DNA from 4 places in the Priestia sp. FW507-14D1A genome. Region 1 is predicted to be linked to each of the others. Evidence: predicted binding sites of a transcription regulator. Region 1 holds the regulator's gene; each other region holds the start of a gene.
What was found. Region 1 encodes Rex, which represses fermentation and respiration genes when NADH is low (regulators of the CRP and FNR family bind a similar motif). Its sites were predicted from a motif close to TTGTGAAATATTTCACAA; they were not measured.

Region 1 (3,368 bases):
GATTTTCAGTACATCATCACCTGAAAACAGAAAATTTCCAAGCGCTGTACGAATTTCTTTTTCAGGTTTGGATGGGTAGTCATCCCAAAGCTCATTTAAAACGGTTTTATTAGACGTTAAATTAGCTTGCTCTTGGTCGTAATAACCAACCATTACGTTTGAGCCAAAAGAAATGGTTCCAGTCTTGAAGCTTAGTTTATCCACAATACCTTTTAATAACGTAGATTTCCCAACTCCATTAGGGCCAACCAACGCAAGGCTTTCACCTTTTTTAATCCGAAGGTTTGCGTCTTGGACGACGTATTTGTTTTCATCATATCCGATAGACACGTTTTCGAGATTTAAGACTTCATTTCCGCTTTGACGCTCAATTTCAAACGAAAAACTAGCCGATTTTTCGCCGTCGTTAGGTCGATTTATTAACTCCATTCGATCGAGCTGCTTACGTCTGCTTTGCGCACGTTTTGTAGTCGATGCGCGGGCGATGTTTCGCTGAATAAAATCATTCAGTTTTGCGACTTCATCTTGCTGTTTTTCGTACTGACGCAACTCTTTTTCATATCGCTCTGCTTTTTGTACAAGGTATTTAGAGTAGTTGCCCGTGTACTTGACCGTTGTTTTTTGTGTGACTTCATACACTTGATTTACGACCTTATCAAGGAAGTAACGATCGTGTGAAACAATTAAAATAGCTCCTTCATACCCTTGCAGAAACTGTTCCAGCCATGCTAAAGTTTCAATATCTAAGTGGTTGGTAGGCTCATCCAGAATAAGCAAGTCTGGCTTTGTTAAAAGCAGTTTTGCAAGAGCCAAGCGCGTTTTTTGTCCACCGCTCAAGGAGGAAATAGGGGTGCTATAGTCAAAGTTTGAGAAACGGAAACCGTGAAGAATAGATCGTGTATCCGCTTCATATTGATAGCCGCCTGAATCTTTGAACGTTACTTGAAGCTGATCGTACTCTTTGGTTAGTTTTTCGTATTGAACTGAATCATTAAAAATGTCTGGATCGCCCATCTTCGTTTCAAGCGTACGTAATTCTTTTTCCATCTTCTTTAACGGAGCAAAGACCGTCATCATTTCTTCCCATATGGAGAGTGTTGACTCAAGAACTGTATCTTGTCCCATATAATCAATGGAAACACCTTTAGGTTTAATAATTTCTCCGCTGTCATAAGAAAGCTGCTCAGCAATAATTTTTAATAAAGTTGATTTACCAGCACCGTTTCGTCCCACTAGGGCAATGCGGTCTTTTGATTGTACTTCTAACTTTATATTCGATAAAATGGGTTCTGCCCCATAGTATTTTGTAATACCGTTCAATTGTAGAATAATCATTTTTTCACCTCTAGTAGTATATCCATAGTGTATTTTAACATATTTTCAACTACAAGTTCTTCCTACAAGCGTTTGTAATTTGTAGAGAGACAAGGACAAATGATGAAGCGAATGTTTTGATTCATGAAATAAAATGATTTTACCTGCACATTTTATACAGGATACTATGTTAAAATAAGAGATAAGTGCATCTCTGAACTTATATATGATGGATGTAGAAAACCCGTCATGACTAACAAACGGATCCTTTGAAGAGCTAATTACTTCGTTCTAGCTACCGACTTTAAGTAGTGCTGGATAGACAAAAGGGGTCGGGGTGTGAAGCGGAGTATATATAAAACAAGAGAAAAGAGAGAGAATTGGAAGCGCTACCTCAAGGCGGTTGAGGCTTTGTGAAAGGTAATGCAATATGACTTGAAAATGTTAGTAATGACATACATGAACTGAGGGGGTACAACGTGAACACTGAACAATTAAAAATACCACAAGCAACGGCTAAACGATTGCCGCTTTATTATCGTTTTTTAAAAAACTTGCATGCTTCTGGTAAACAGCGTGTTTCGTCAGCGGAGTTAAGTGAGGCAGTGAAAGTTGATTCTGCTACTATTCGCCGGGATTTTTCTTACTTTGGAGCATTAGGGAAAAAGGGATACGGCTACAATGTGAATTATTTACTTACATTTTTCCGTAAAACGTTAGACCAAGATGAAGTAACGAAAGTAGCACTGATTGGCGTAGGGAATCTGGGAACGGCCTTTTTAAATTATAATTTTATTAAAAATAATAACACCAAAATTGAGTGCGCTTTTGATGTGATAGAAGATAAAGTCGGTACAAAAGTAGGCGACGTGCCCGTCTATCATCTTGACCAATTGGAAGATTATATGAGTGATGACATCTCAGTAGCGATTTTAACCGTTCCAGCCACTGTTGCTCAGCAAATTACCGATCGTTTAGTGAGTTGCGGAATTAAAGGAATTTTAAACTTTACTCCTGCACGCTTAAACGTACCGGATGAGATTCGACTGCATCATATTGATCTTGCTGTAGAATTACAGTCGCTCGTCTACTTTTTGAAAAATTATCCTGTTGAATAAGGCGGACTATGTTACGATTTCCTTAAGTCTAAATTAATAAGGAGAGTGGGAATATGGGGATTGGAGCAGGCAGTTGGATTATTATTGCGATTGTAGCACTGCTTATTTTTGGACCGAAACGGTTACCGGAGCTAGGAAGATCAGTCGGGCAAACGCTTAGAGAGTTTAAGCATGCCGCTAGCGGTGCCTCAGAAGATCGTGAAAAAGATAAACAGCGTCAAGTAGATGACAAAGAGTAAAAGGGTGATCATAGTATGACCGAACAAGAAATGTCAATATATGATCATATAGGAGAGCTGCGAAAGCGCATTTTAATTGTTTTATTTTTCTTTGTGATTGCCACAATTGGCGGCTTTTTTATAGCGGATAAGGTTATTGTCTATTTACAGCATGCTGATGAGGCAAAAAATTTAACGATGAATGCATTTAGGCTAACAGATCCAGTTAAGATTTATATGCAGTTTGCTGTTATTATCGGCTGTGTACTTGCAGCTCCTGTTGCACTGTATCAACTTTGGGCATTTATTAGTCCTGGTTTATATGAAAAAGAGCGTAAGGTAACGCTTGGATATATTCCTGTTTCCATTTTTCTCTTTATCGGCGGTGTCTCTTTTTCTTATTTTGTGTTGTTTCCATTTGTCGTCGATTTTATGACGCGCGTTTCTGATGAGCTGAATGTAAACCAAGTGATTGGCATTAATGAATACTTTTCTTTTTTAATGCAGCTCACACTGCCTTTTGGGCTGTTGTTTCAGCTTCCTGTTGTCGTCATGTTTTTGACGCGATTAGGAATTATCACGCCTATGTTTTTATCTCAAATTCGAAAGTATGCCTATTTCGTACTGCTAGTTATTGCCGCACTTATTACACCACCAGAATTGCTCTCGCACATGATGGTGACAGTGCCGCTCTTAATTTTGTATGAAATCAGCATCA
Region 2 (3,368 bases), on a different contig from region 1:
TATCAAATCGATTTGTTTGACGTATCGCTGCACTATAAACTGCATGAAGCCTCTCAGCAAGGAAGAGATTTTGATTTAACCACGATTTTTGATGATACATTAGTCAAGACTCACCCGTTGAATGTTGTCACATTTGTAGATAACCATGACTCTCAGCCAAATGAATCTTTAGAATCTTGGGTAGAAGATTGGTTCAAACAGAGTGCTTACGCTCTAATTTTACTTCGTGAAGACGGTTATCCTTGTGTGTTTTACGGAGACTATTTTGGGATAGGCGGAGAGCACCCAATTGAAGGAAAAGAAAAAGATATTTCCGCTCTCTTGCATGTACGCTATGACAAAGCATACGGCCAGCAAGACGATTATTTTGATCACCCGAATACTATTGGATGGGTAAGGCATGGTGTAGAGGAATTTGAGAAGTCTGGATGCGCTGTGGTGATGTCAAACGGTGAAGATGGCGAAAAGAGAATGTTCGTCGGCGAACACCGAAGTGGACAAACGTGGATTGACTTCACAAACAACCGAGAGGACCAAGTTGTGATTGAAGAAGATGGCTACGGACAGTTCCCTGTAAATGGCGGCTCTGTATCCGTTTGGGCTGAAGCATAAAAAAAACAGTGGCCTGCGCCACTGTTTTTTTACCATAGACCTAGCAGTTTCCACCACAAGCCGCCAATTCCAATCCAAATGATAATATGAATAATTGAAATTAAAAAGCCGAGCGACCACCATTTTTGCTGCGTTACATATCCACTACCGAAGAACACCGGGGCCGGTCCACTGCCGTAGTGAGTTAAACAGCCAAATAAATTGCTAAAGAACGCTAAAATTAATGCTGACAGTAACGGAGGCGCACCAGCGGCCACGATGACAGATAAAAATGCTGCGTACATAGCGCTGACGTGAGCCGTGTTACTTGCAAAAAAGTAGTGAGAATAAAAATACGCAATAGCTAGTACAATCAAGGCCGTCATCCAAGACATATGGCTAACAGTGCCTTTCATCAGATCACTGAACCAAGGAATCATGCCTAGATCATTTAAGAAAGTTGCCATCATAACCAAAACAGCAAACCAGACTAATGTATCCCATGCTCCCTGTTCTTTTTTGATGTCTGACCAGCTTAACACTTGCGTTAAAAGCAGCGCACATAGACCAATAAAAGCAGTTGTTGTTGCATTAATATTTAAATTAGCTCCAAAAATCCATAGCACAAGAAGAAGTAAAAATACGCCAATCATGTACCATTCTTCTTTCTTTAGCGGACCCATTTCATTTAATTTTTTTGCTGCAATTTCAGATGCTTCCGGCGTTTCTTTTAATTCTGGCGGATACAGCTTATAAATAACAAGCGGAATAACAATTAAACTAATAATTCCAGGTACGATTGCAGCCGCTGCCCAGCCAACCCATGAAATAGTCTTGCCTGTAATTTGTTCCGTCATTTTAACCGCAAGAGGATTGGCCGCCATTGCTGTTACGAACATAGCGGATGTGATCATATCTCCTTGAAACGATACTTTTGTTAAGAAAGCGCCGACTCTGCGCTCCGTACCGTCTCCAGTTCTCGATCCGTATGTTTCGGATAAAGAACGAATGATTGGAAGAATAATTCCTCCAGCTCGTGCTGTATTAGACGGCATTGCAGGTGATAAAAGCAAGTCACTTACGATAAGAGAATACGATAATCCCAACGTCTTTTTACCGAACAAACGAACGAAGATATAGGCAACCCTTGTTCCTAGACCAGTCTTAATAAAACCTCTAGAAATAAAGAATGCAATAACGATTAACCAAATCGTCGTATTTTGAAAACCGCTGAGCGATTGTTCAAGTGTTAATGTATTAGTTAATACAATAATGGTTAAAGATAAAATAGCTACACTGCCCAATGGCAATGGTTTAATGATAAGCCCTACGATAGTAGCCACAAAAATAGCGAATAAGTGCCAAGCCTTCACATCAAGTCCGGACGGAGGTGTAATAAACCATAAAACAAGTCCGATTGCCAGACAAATTAATAAAGGAATAAATTTCACTTCGCCGGCAGGCTTTTTTGTTGTTTCAGCCATAATCTTTCTCCTTTCATGTTTTTTAATAATAGTAGTATGCTCTTTCTACTTCACACCCAATACTTATCCCATTTAAAATAAAATAATTGTAAAAATACGTTTCGTAAGGATGATATTGTAAATTTGTGAAGTGTTGAGCATAATTCCTTTATTATTTTATCATACATACTGACAATATTTATCTTTTCCCTTCATTTTATTCCCTTCAAAATAGCTTGTAAGCGTTATTTCATCACAATAAATAAGCTGCATGAGTTCATCATGCAGCCTTGTATTTAGCGATTTATTTTTTGAATAAACACGACTTTGAGATAATCACCTGACTTAAATTCTTTTATTGTTTTAAAATCAGCTGGAAGAGAGAACTGCTCCATCATTTTGTAGCGTTCCCCTTTTTCATTAAAAGCTTTTTCAATAAACGAATGGAATTTTTTCATATCAAAGTTACTTGCATTCGTAGATGCTACGATGACACCATTTGGCTTTGTAAGAGCAATGGCTTCTTTTAATAAATCTTTGTAGTCTTTTGCTGCACTGAACGTATGCTTTTTCGACTTAGCAAAGCTCGGCGGATCTAGCACCACAAGATCAAACGTCATGTTCTTCTTGACCGCATATTTAAAATACTTGAAAACATCTTCTACAATAATGTCCTGTGCTTCGTGATCAATTCCATTTACACTAAATTGCTCAATTGTTTTTGCCAAGCTGCGATTGGCTAAATCAACACTTGTTGTTTTCGCAGCTCCTCCAAGAGCGGCCGCCACTGAAAATGCGCCTGTATACGAAAACATATTTAGCACGGTCTTTCCTTTTGCATATTTATCTCGAATCGTTTTACGGACGTCTCGCTGATCTAAAAAGACTCCCACCATCGCTCCGTCATTTAAGTAAACGGCAAAACGAATACTATTTTCTTTTACAATAAGAGGGAACTCACCTTTATCCCCTGCTACAAAATCATCTTCTTCAATATACTGACCTTTTACGTTAAAACGTTTTTTCTGGTACAGCCCTTTAAAATTAGGCGCAGACTTTAAGGCTTCAATGACGTATTCTTTAAATCGATAAATTCCTTCACTATACCAACTCATGACGTAATATCCGTCATAATAATCAATAATTAAGCCGCCGATTCCGTCACCTTCACTATTAAATACGCGAAAAGCAGTTGTGTCTTCAGACGCATAAAAATCATGACGTGATGAAATAGCTTGCTGAATTTTTCTAGCAAAAAACGCCGCGTCAATTTGCTCATTTTTCTTTTTCGAAAGAATCCATCCGTAGCCTTTG
Region 3 (3,368 bases), on a different contig from region 1:
AACTCTTTCACTTGACTTTGAGACTGAACTTCTACATCTTTTTCTATTTGTGTTTTGGTAAATTGATAAACAGTCCCTGAAACAACTAATAATAAACTAGCTATAAAAATACTAAAAAATACTACGAGCTTTGCACTTAACCTCTTCATTCCCTCACCCTTCTACAAAAATCTTTATATTACTAATAACGGCTTTTCATTTTCATTTTTGAAGAAGTTTTTGTGAATTATTTCAAATTTCCCCAAAAATAAAACCAGCCCATCCTTTCATAACGAAAGAACGTGCTGGTTTTATTTTTGCTTTTCGTATGCATCAGGTTCAATATGAACAAGCGTATCTTTAATTTGATGCTCATCGTTCATCATATGTTCAATTTGATCAGCAATTTCATGGCTTTTGATAACATTTAAATGGGGATCTACTTTAACAGTTACATCGATCACGACTTGGTTACCAAGCTTACGCGCTTTCACATCTTCTACTTCTTTTACACCATCTACAAGCTCGATGCTTTCTTTGTAGTGCCCTAACTTTTCTTCATCAAATCCGTCCGTTAAGGAATGAGCCGCTTCTTTAAAAATTTCGATGGCTGTTTTACAAATAATAATTCCCACAGCAAAAGCAGCTACCACATCCAGCCAGGGCAGACCGAACTGTGAACCAAAAATTCCCACAACAGCCCCTATACTCACAAGTGCATCAGACAAATTATCTTTAGCAACCGCATATAAAGACTGGCTATCAAGTTTTTTAGCAAGCTTAATATTATATCGGTAGACACCACCCATAACAGCAGCCGCTCCAAGACCTACCCAAGCAGCCAGTAAATTAGGCGCTTCAGATTTGTCCATAAATAATGACTGACCCGCATCGACCAATACTTCTAGTCCGATGACCATCATGATAAAAGAAGCAATAAGTGAAGAGATATGTTCCGCTCTGGAATGTCCATAGGGGTGATCATTATCGCGAGGTTTTTTAGAAATCTTTAAGCCGATTAAGACGGCAATTGATGCAATAATATCTGTAACATTATTAAGACCGTCGGCTTTTAATGCAGAGGAAGCGGTGATACCCGCAATGATAAGTTTACATGTCGATAAAAAGATATATGATAAGATACTAACCCAAGCGCCTTTTTGGGCTTGCTCATAGTAATTCTCCATCCCTTCCACTCCTTTATTCAAAATAAGCAAACTTAGTGTAACAAATGGATTTCGTGTGGGTCTATAGAAACATTATTGGCTGCTAACATACAAATAGAGAATGTTAAACTCTTTAGCTTTCTGCAAAACAAGTTGCCTTTACTCAACACTTTAAACGTTTAAGATCTTTCTAAATGTGGCACTTCATGTAGAAGGACATTTTTTTAAATCGCCCTGTAAAATTGTTTACTATTTTTTTAAGGGTGTGATTTTTATCACAGCCGAGGGTATTTATTCTTGTTACACTAACATTGTGAAAAACATCACAAAATAAAATTCAAAGGATGATACAAATGAAAACACAATTTACACCAAAAACACGAAAAGTTGCCGTTATCGGAACTGGTTTTGTTGGCTCAAGCTACGCTTTTTCAATGGTGAATCAAGGTATTGCCAATGAATTAGTGTTAATCGATATGAACAAAGAAAAAGCAGAAGGTGAAGCACGCGATATCAATCATGGAATGCCATTTGCCACACCGATGAAAATCTGGGCTGGAGATTATAAAGACTGTGCTGATGCTGATTTAGTAGTTATTACAGCGGGCGCTAATCAAGCTCCAGGGGAAACACGCTTAGATCTAGTTGAAAAAAACGTTAAAATTTTTGAATGCATCGTAAAAGATATTATGAACAGCGGATTTGACGGCATCATTTTAGTGGCAACAAATCCAGTTGATATTCTCGCACACGTTACACAAAAAGTATCAGGATTACCAAACGAACGGGTAATTGGTTCAGGAACGATCCTTGACACAGCTCGCTTCCGCTACTTGTTAAGCGACTATTTCGAAGTAGATTCTCGCAACGTCCACGCTTATATTATGGGGGAACATGGAGATACTGAATTTCCTGTTTGGAGCCACGCGCAAATTGGCGGTGTGAAGCTCGAACATTTTATCAATACTGCCGCTATTGAAAAAGAACCCGATATGCAGCATCTATTCGAACAAACCCGCGATGCGGCTTACCATATTATTAATCGAAAAGGAGCGACTTATTACGGAATTGCAATGGGGCTTGTACGCATTACCAAGGCTATTTTAGATGATGAAAATTCTATTTTAACAGTATCTGCTTTATTAGAAGGACAATACGGTATTTCTGATGTGTATATCGGCGTACCAGCTATCATTAATAAAAACGGCGTGCGTCAAATTATTGAATTGAATTTAACTCCTCACGAACAGCAACAGCTCGAGCACTCTGCTAGCATTCTTAAGCAAACTCGCGACAGAGCTTTTGTGTAATATCTAAAGATTTTTGCGGGGGACTTCCCCGCTCCCTTGTTTTAAATATGTAGTAGAGGTGTATGAATATGACGTGGACTCAGGTATATAATCCGTTAGATAATATTTGGCTTTCTGCACTAATTGCACTCATCCCCATTATCTTTTTCTTTATTGCTTTAACTCTTTTGAAATTAAAAGGACATATTGCTGCCGGTATTACGGTGCTTCTTTCTATGATTATTGCTATTTATTTTTATGATATGCCTGCCTCAATGGTTTTAGGAGCCACAGGCTATGGGTTTCTGTATGCACTTTGGCCCATCAGCTATATTATTATCGGAGCGGTGTTCTTATACAAGCTAACTGTCAAAAGCGGACAGTTTACTACCATCAGACAATCTATTATTTCAATAACCGATGACCCCCGCTTGCAAATGCTGCTTGTTGCTTTTTCCTTTAATGCTTTTTTAGAAGGGGCAGCGGGATTTGGAGCTCCAATTGCCATTACAGCAGCGCTTTTAGTTGGACTTGGGTTCAAACCGTTAAAAGCAGCGGCGCTATGTTTAATTGCTAATACAGCTTCAGGAGCGTTTGGTGCCATGGGGATTCCTGTTATTGTCGCAGGACAAGTATCTGGCATAGATCCAAAAGAAATTGCTCATTTTCTTGGCACGCAGCTTCCGATTATTTCTTTTCTTATCCCTTTTTTACTTGTCTTTATTATGGATGGGATAAAAGGATTAAAAGACGTATGGAAAGCAACGGGCATCACAGCCGTTTCCTATGCACTGACACAGTATTTAACTGTTACATACATCGGCCCTGAACTTCCAAATATCACATCTTCTATTGTGAGTTTGCTTGCTCTTGCTTTTTATATTAAACGAACAAGCCCGGCAGCAGCTAAAAGCTTCAGCCTGTCACCAAAACA
Region 4 (3,368 bases), on a different contig from region 1:
TTCCGATAGCCATCGTCGTAATAGCAAAAAACACATTCACATTAGCACCTGCACCCATCGTAAAGAAATGATGTACCCATGTGAAATACGATAGAACGCTAATAATCATCATTGAAAAAACCATAGACTTATAGCCAAATATCTTCTTTTGAGAAAACGTTGCAACGATTTCAGAAAAAATGCCGAATGCAGGAAGTACAACGATATACACTTCAGGATGTCCCCACATCCAAATTAAGTTAATGTACATCATCGGATTTCCTCCGCCGGTCATAGTAAATAAGTGTCCGTCAAAGAAGCGGTCAATAAACAATAAAGCAAGCGTTACGGTTAATACAGGAAACGCGAAAATGATAATAATACAGCTTGCTAGAACGGACCACGTGAATAGGGGCATATGCATAAGTTTCATGCCCGGTGCACGCATTTTTAAAATAGTCATAATAAAATTAATTCCAGAAGCCAAGCTGCCAATACCTGATATTTGAATACCCCAAATATAAAAATCTTGACCTGGTCCAGGACTGAACTGCATGCCAGAAAGCGGCGGATAACTCAACCATCCTGCATCTGGCGAGCCGCCGATTACAAACGACAAATTAAAAAGCATGGCGCCAAAGAAAAATAGCCAAAAGCTTACCGCGTTTAAAAAAGGATAGGCGACATCTCTTGCTCCAATTTGAAGCGGCACAACAATGTTAAAGAACGCAAACATAAGCGGCATTGCCATAAATAGAATCATAATAGTTCCGTGCGTAGTAAAAATTTCGTTGTAATGATTAGAATCTAGAAAATGCCACTGAGGGAATGCTAGTTGAATACGCATTAATAGTGCATCTACTCCGCCTCGAAACAGCATTAATAATGAAGAAAGCATATACATAATTCCAATTTTTTTATGATCGACCGTTGTAAGCCACTCATGCCATAGCCACTTCCACTTTTTAAGATACGTAAGAACAAAAATAATACCGGCTAGTGTTAACAAAATGGCAACATCTGCTCCATAAATCATCGGTTCTCCTGTCACAAAAAAATGAGATGAAAAATCTTTTAATTTGTCTAACAACTTAGTTTCCTCCTTCCTGGTGCTCGTGCTGTGCATGTACTTGTTCTTCAGAAGCCACATTCATAGTCTTCATGTCTTCATTTTTCATATGGTGATGCTGACTATAATATTGACCACCGTTTTTAATTACAATTTCTTGAAATAAGCCTTTAGGAATGGTAGAATACGATTTTTCTAGAGAAAGACCTTGTTTGGCAAGACTGTTATAATCAGCTTTTGTTAAAGCTGGTGATGTTTCTTTCACTTGCTTTACCCACTGCTTAAATTCTTTTGTCGATGTAGATTTAACTTTAAAATTCATATGAGCGAATCCTTCACCCGTAAAATTCGCACCCGAACCAAAATATTCTCCCTTGTGATCAGCTTGCAGCCAAAGCCCCATTGCCATTCCCGGCATGGTATATAATTGTCCTCCCAGCTCCGGTACCCAAAAAGAATTCATAGGTGCATCTGACGTTAGCACGAATTGAACGGGCACATCTTTTGGAATGTTGACATAGTTCACTGTCGCAATATCTTGATCCGGATATTGAAATAACCATTTCCAGTCAAGAGACGTTACTTCAATCGTTAGCGGCTTTACATCTTTTTGCGGCGGATCTACTAAGTCATACGTTGTTCTGGCCGTAGCGAAACCTAAAATACCAATAATAATAATGGGGATGCCCCACCAAATAAATTCAAGACGCTTGCTATCGTCCCAGTCTGGCCGATACGGAGCCTTGTTTCCAGGCTTATCACGGTAGCGTAAAACGATATACACAAGCAGACCTAAAACAGGAATAACAACAATTGTGCATAAAATTATCGAAAAAATAATTAACTGGTATTCTTTTTGAGCCACCGCCCCCTGCGGGTTTAAAATCAAATAACGACTATCACAGCCTGCTAAAAAAATTGTGATGAATACGGAGAGAATGATTAACTTGCTAATATGCATTGATTTTTGCTTTCTCACCTAAGTTCAGGCTCCCTTCCTCTAAATCTCTGTACATAATAATGGTATATAAACGTTCATATTAGAGAAGCATCTCAACAGATCAAAAGGCTAAAAACCTCCTAACATATTGAAGTTTGTCATGACATATTGCTTACTCCTAAAAAATTATCATGTTGCGTTGTTAAAGGGTGTGATATTTATCACACTTGAAGCGATTTTTATCTAGTTTAAATGGCTTTACCATAATTTCGTCACATATTTGGTTAAATGTGGTGTGAAATACCTTGCTCTTAGCGCGTAGATTCTGATAAAAGCAAAAAGCTCTTCCAGTTCTTATTAACCGAAAGAGCTTTTCGTAAGTATTAGATGAAGTATTGAGCTTTAACATTTACTGATTTGCTTATTTGACCTGCTGAAACATCCAATCAATCATTTTCTGATTTTGATACGTGGGAACCCATGAAGCGTGATCTACTTTAATTCTTTAGGATATTCCGTATATAGTGGATGCCCCCAGATTTTTTGTAAATTCATTGCACCGTTATTTATATTTACGATGAAACACTCCTCATAAAGAAAACTATATTTCTATTTTCAAAGAGACTTATCACTATAGCAATATCTTTTAAAAAAGCTATCCACTTTCTTCATAAAGATTACATATTAAAAACACCTAAAGATAGTTTAGGTGTTTTTGAAAGTTTTATATTCATCTTTTCTCTAAGTAAAAGCTCAATGGTTATATGGCCTTCTTACTCTTTGAAGCCCCTTGTTTTTTTCTCCACATATTTTCCATTTGTTCGAGAGTTCTACCTTTCGTTTCAGGAACAAATTTCCAGACAAATAAAGCAGAAAGTACACTCATTAAACCGTAAAAACCATATGTTAATCCTCCGCTATATTCCATCATCACGGGATATGTAGAGGAAATAAAATAGTTAGCCGCCCACTGAGCAGCTACGGCAATAGCTACAGCACGACCTCTAATTTTATTAGGAAAAATCTCTGAAATGAGCACCCAACAAATTGGTCCCCATGACATCATAAAGGAAGCTGTATAAATAATGATAAATACAAGCGTCCCTATACCAATGATGTTTGAAAAAGCCATGCTTGCTACACCGAACATTCCAATGGCCATTCCGATAGATCCTGTTATTAATAAAGGTTTTCTTCCCAAACGATCAACCGTCAAAATTGCAATTACTGTAAAAATAACGTTTACTAATCCCATAATAATGGTTTGCAGCATAGAAGAACCTTTAGCTGCTCCCATGCTTTCAAAAATACGCGGAGCATAATATAGAGCTACATTGATTCCTACAAACTGTTGAAATACAGAAAGCAGTATACCTACAA

Region 2: a site for Rex is predicted at 2,199-2,216, ahead of AC3WJG_RS15920 (anion permease). Genes of this name have one in related genera too.
Region 3: a site for Rex is predicted at 1,457-1,474, ahead of AC3WJG_RS23415 (L-lactate dehydrogenase). Genes of this name have one in related genera too.
Region 4: a site for Rex is predicted at 2,198-2,215, ahead of AC3WJG_RS20015 (ubiquinol oxidase subunit II). Genes of this name have one in related genera too.

What each region holds. Positions count from the first base shown of each region.
Region 1 is NZ_JBYSWQ010000020.1:11,711-15,078, reverse strand. It holds gene AC3WJG_RS26330 (ABC-F family ATP-binding cassette domain-containing protein) at 1-1,335, opposite strand, end outside; gene AC3WJG_RS26325 (redox-sensing transcriptional repressor Rex) at 1,794-2,432, shown strand; gene tatA (twin-arginine translocase TatA/TatE family subunit) at 2,486-2,671, shown strand; gene tatC (twin-arginine translocase subunit TatC) at 2,687-3,368, shown strand, end outside.
Region 2 is NZ_JBYSWQ010000004.1:43,820-47,187, reverse strand. It holds gene AC3WJG_RS15925 (alpha-amylase) at 1-612, shown strand, start outside; gene AC3WJG_RS15920 (anion permease) at 642-2,075, opposite strand; gene AC3WJG_RS15915 (class I SAM-dependent rRNA methyltransferase) at 2,351-3,368, opposite strand, start outside.
Region 3 is NZ_JBYSWQ010000009.1:24,567-27,934, forward strand. It holds gene AC3WJG_RS23405 (methyl-accepting chemotaxis protein) at 1-149, opposite strand, end outside; gene AC3WJG_RS23410 (cation diffusion facilitator family transporter) at 291-1,166, opposite strand; gene AC3WJG_RS23415 (L-lactate dehydrogenase) at 1,499-2,455, shown strand; gene AC3WJG_RS23420 (lactate permease LctP family transporter) at 2,518-3,368, shown strand, end outside.
Region 4 is NZ_JBYSWQ010000006.1:105,221-108,588, forward strand. It holds gene qoxB (cytochrome aa3 quinol oxidase subunit I) at 1-1,069, opposite strand, end outside; gene AC3WJG_RS20015 (ubiquinol oxidase subunit II) at 1,071-2,009, opposite strand; gene xylE (D-xylose transporter XylE) at 2,749-3,368, opposite strand, start outside.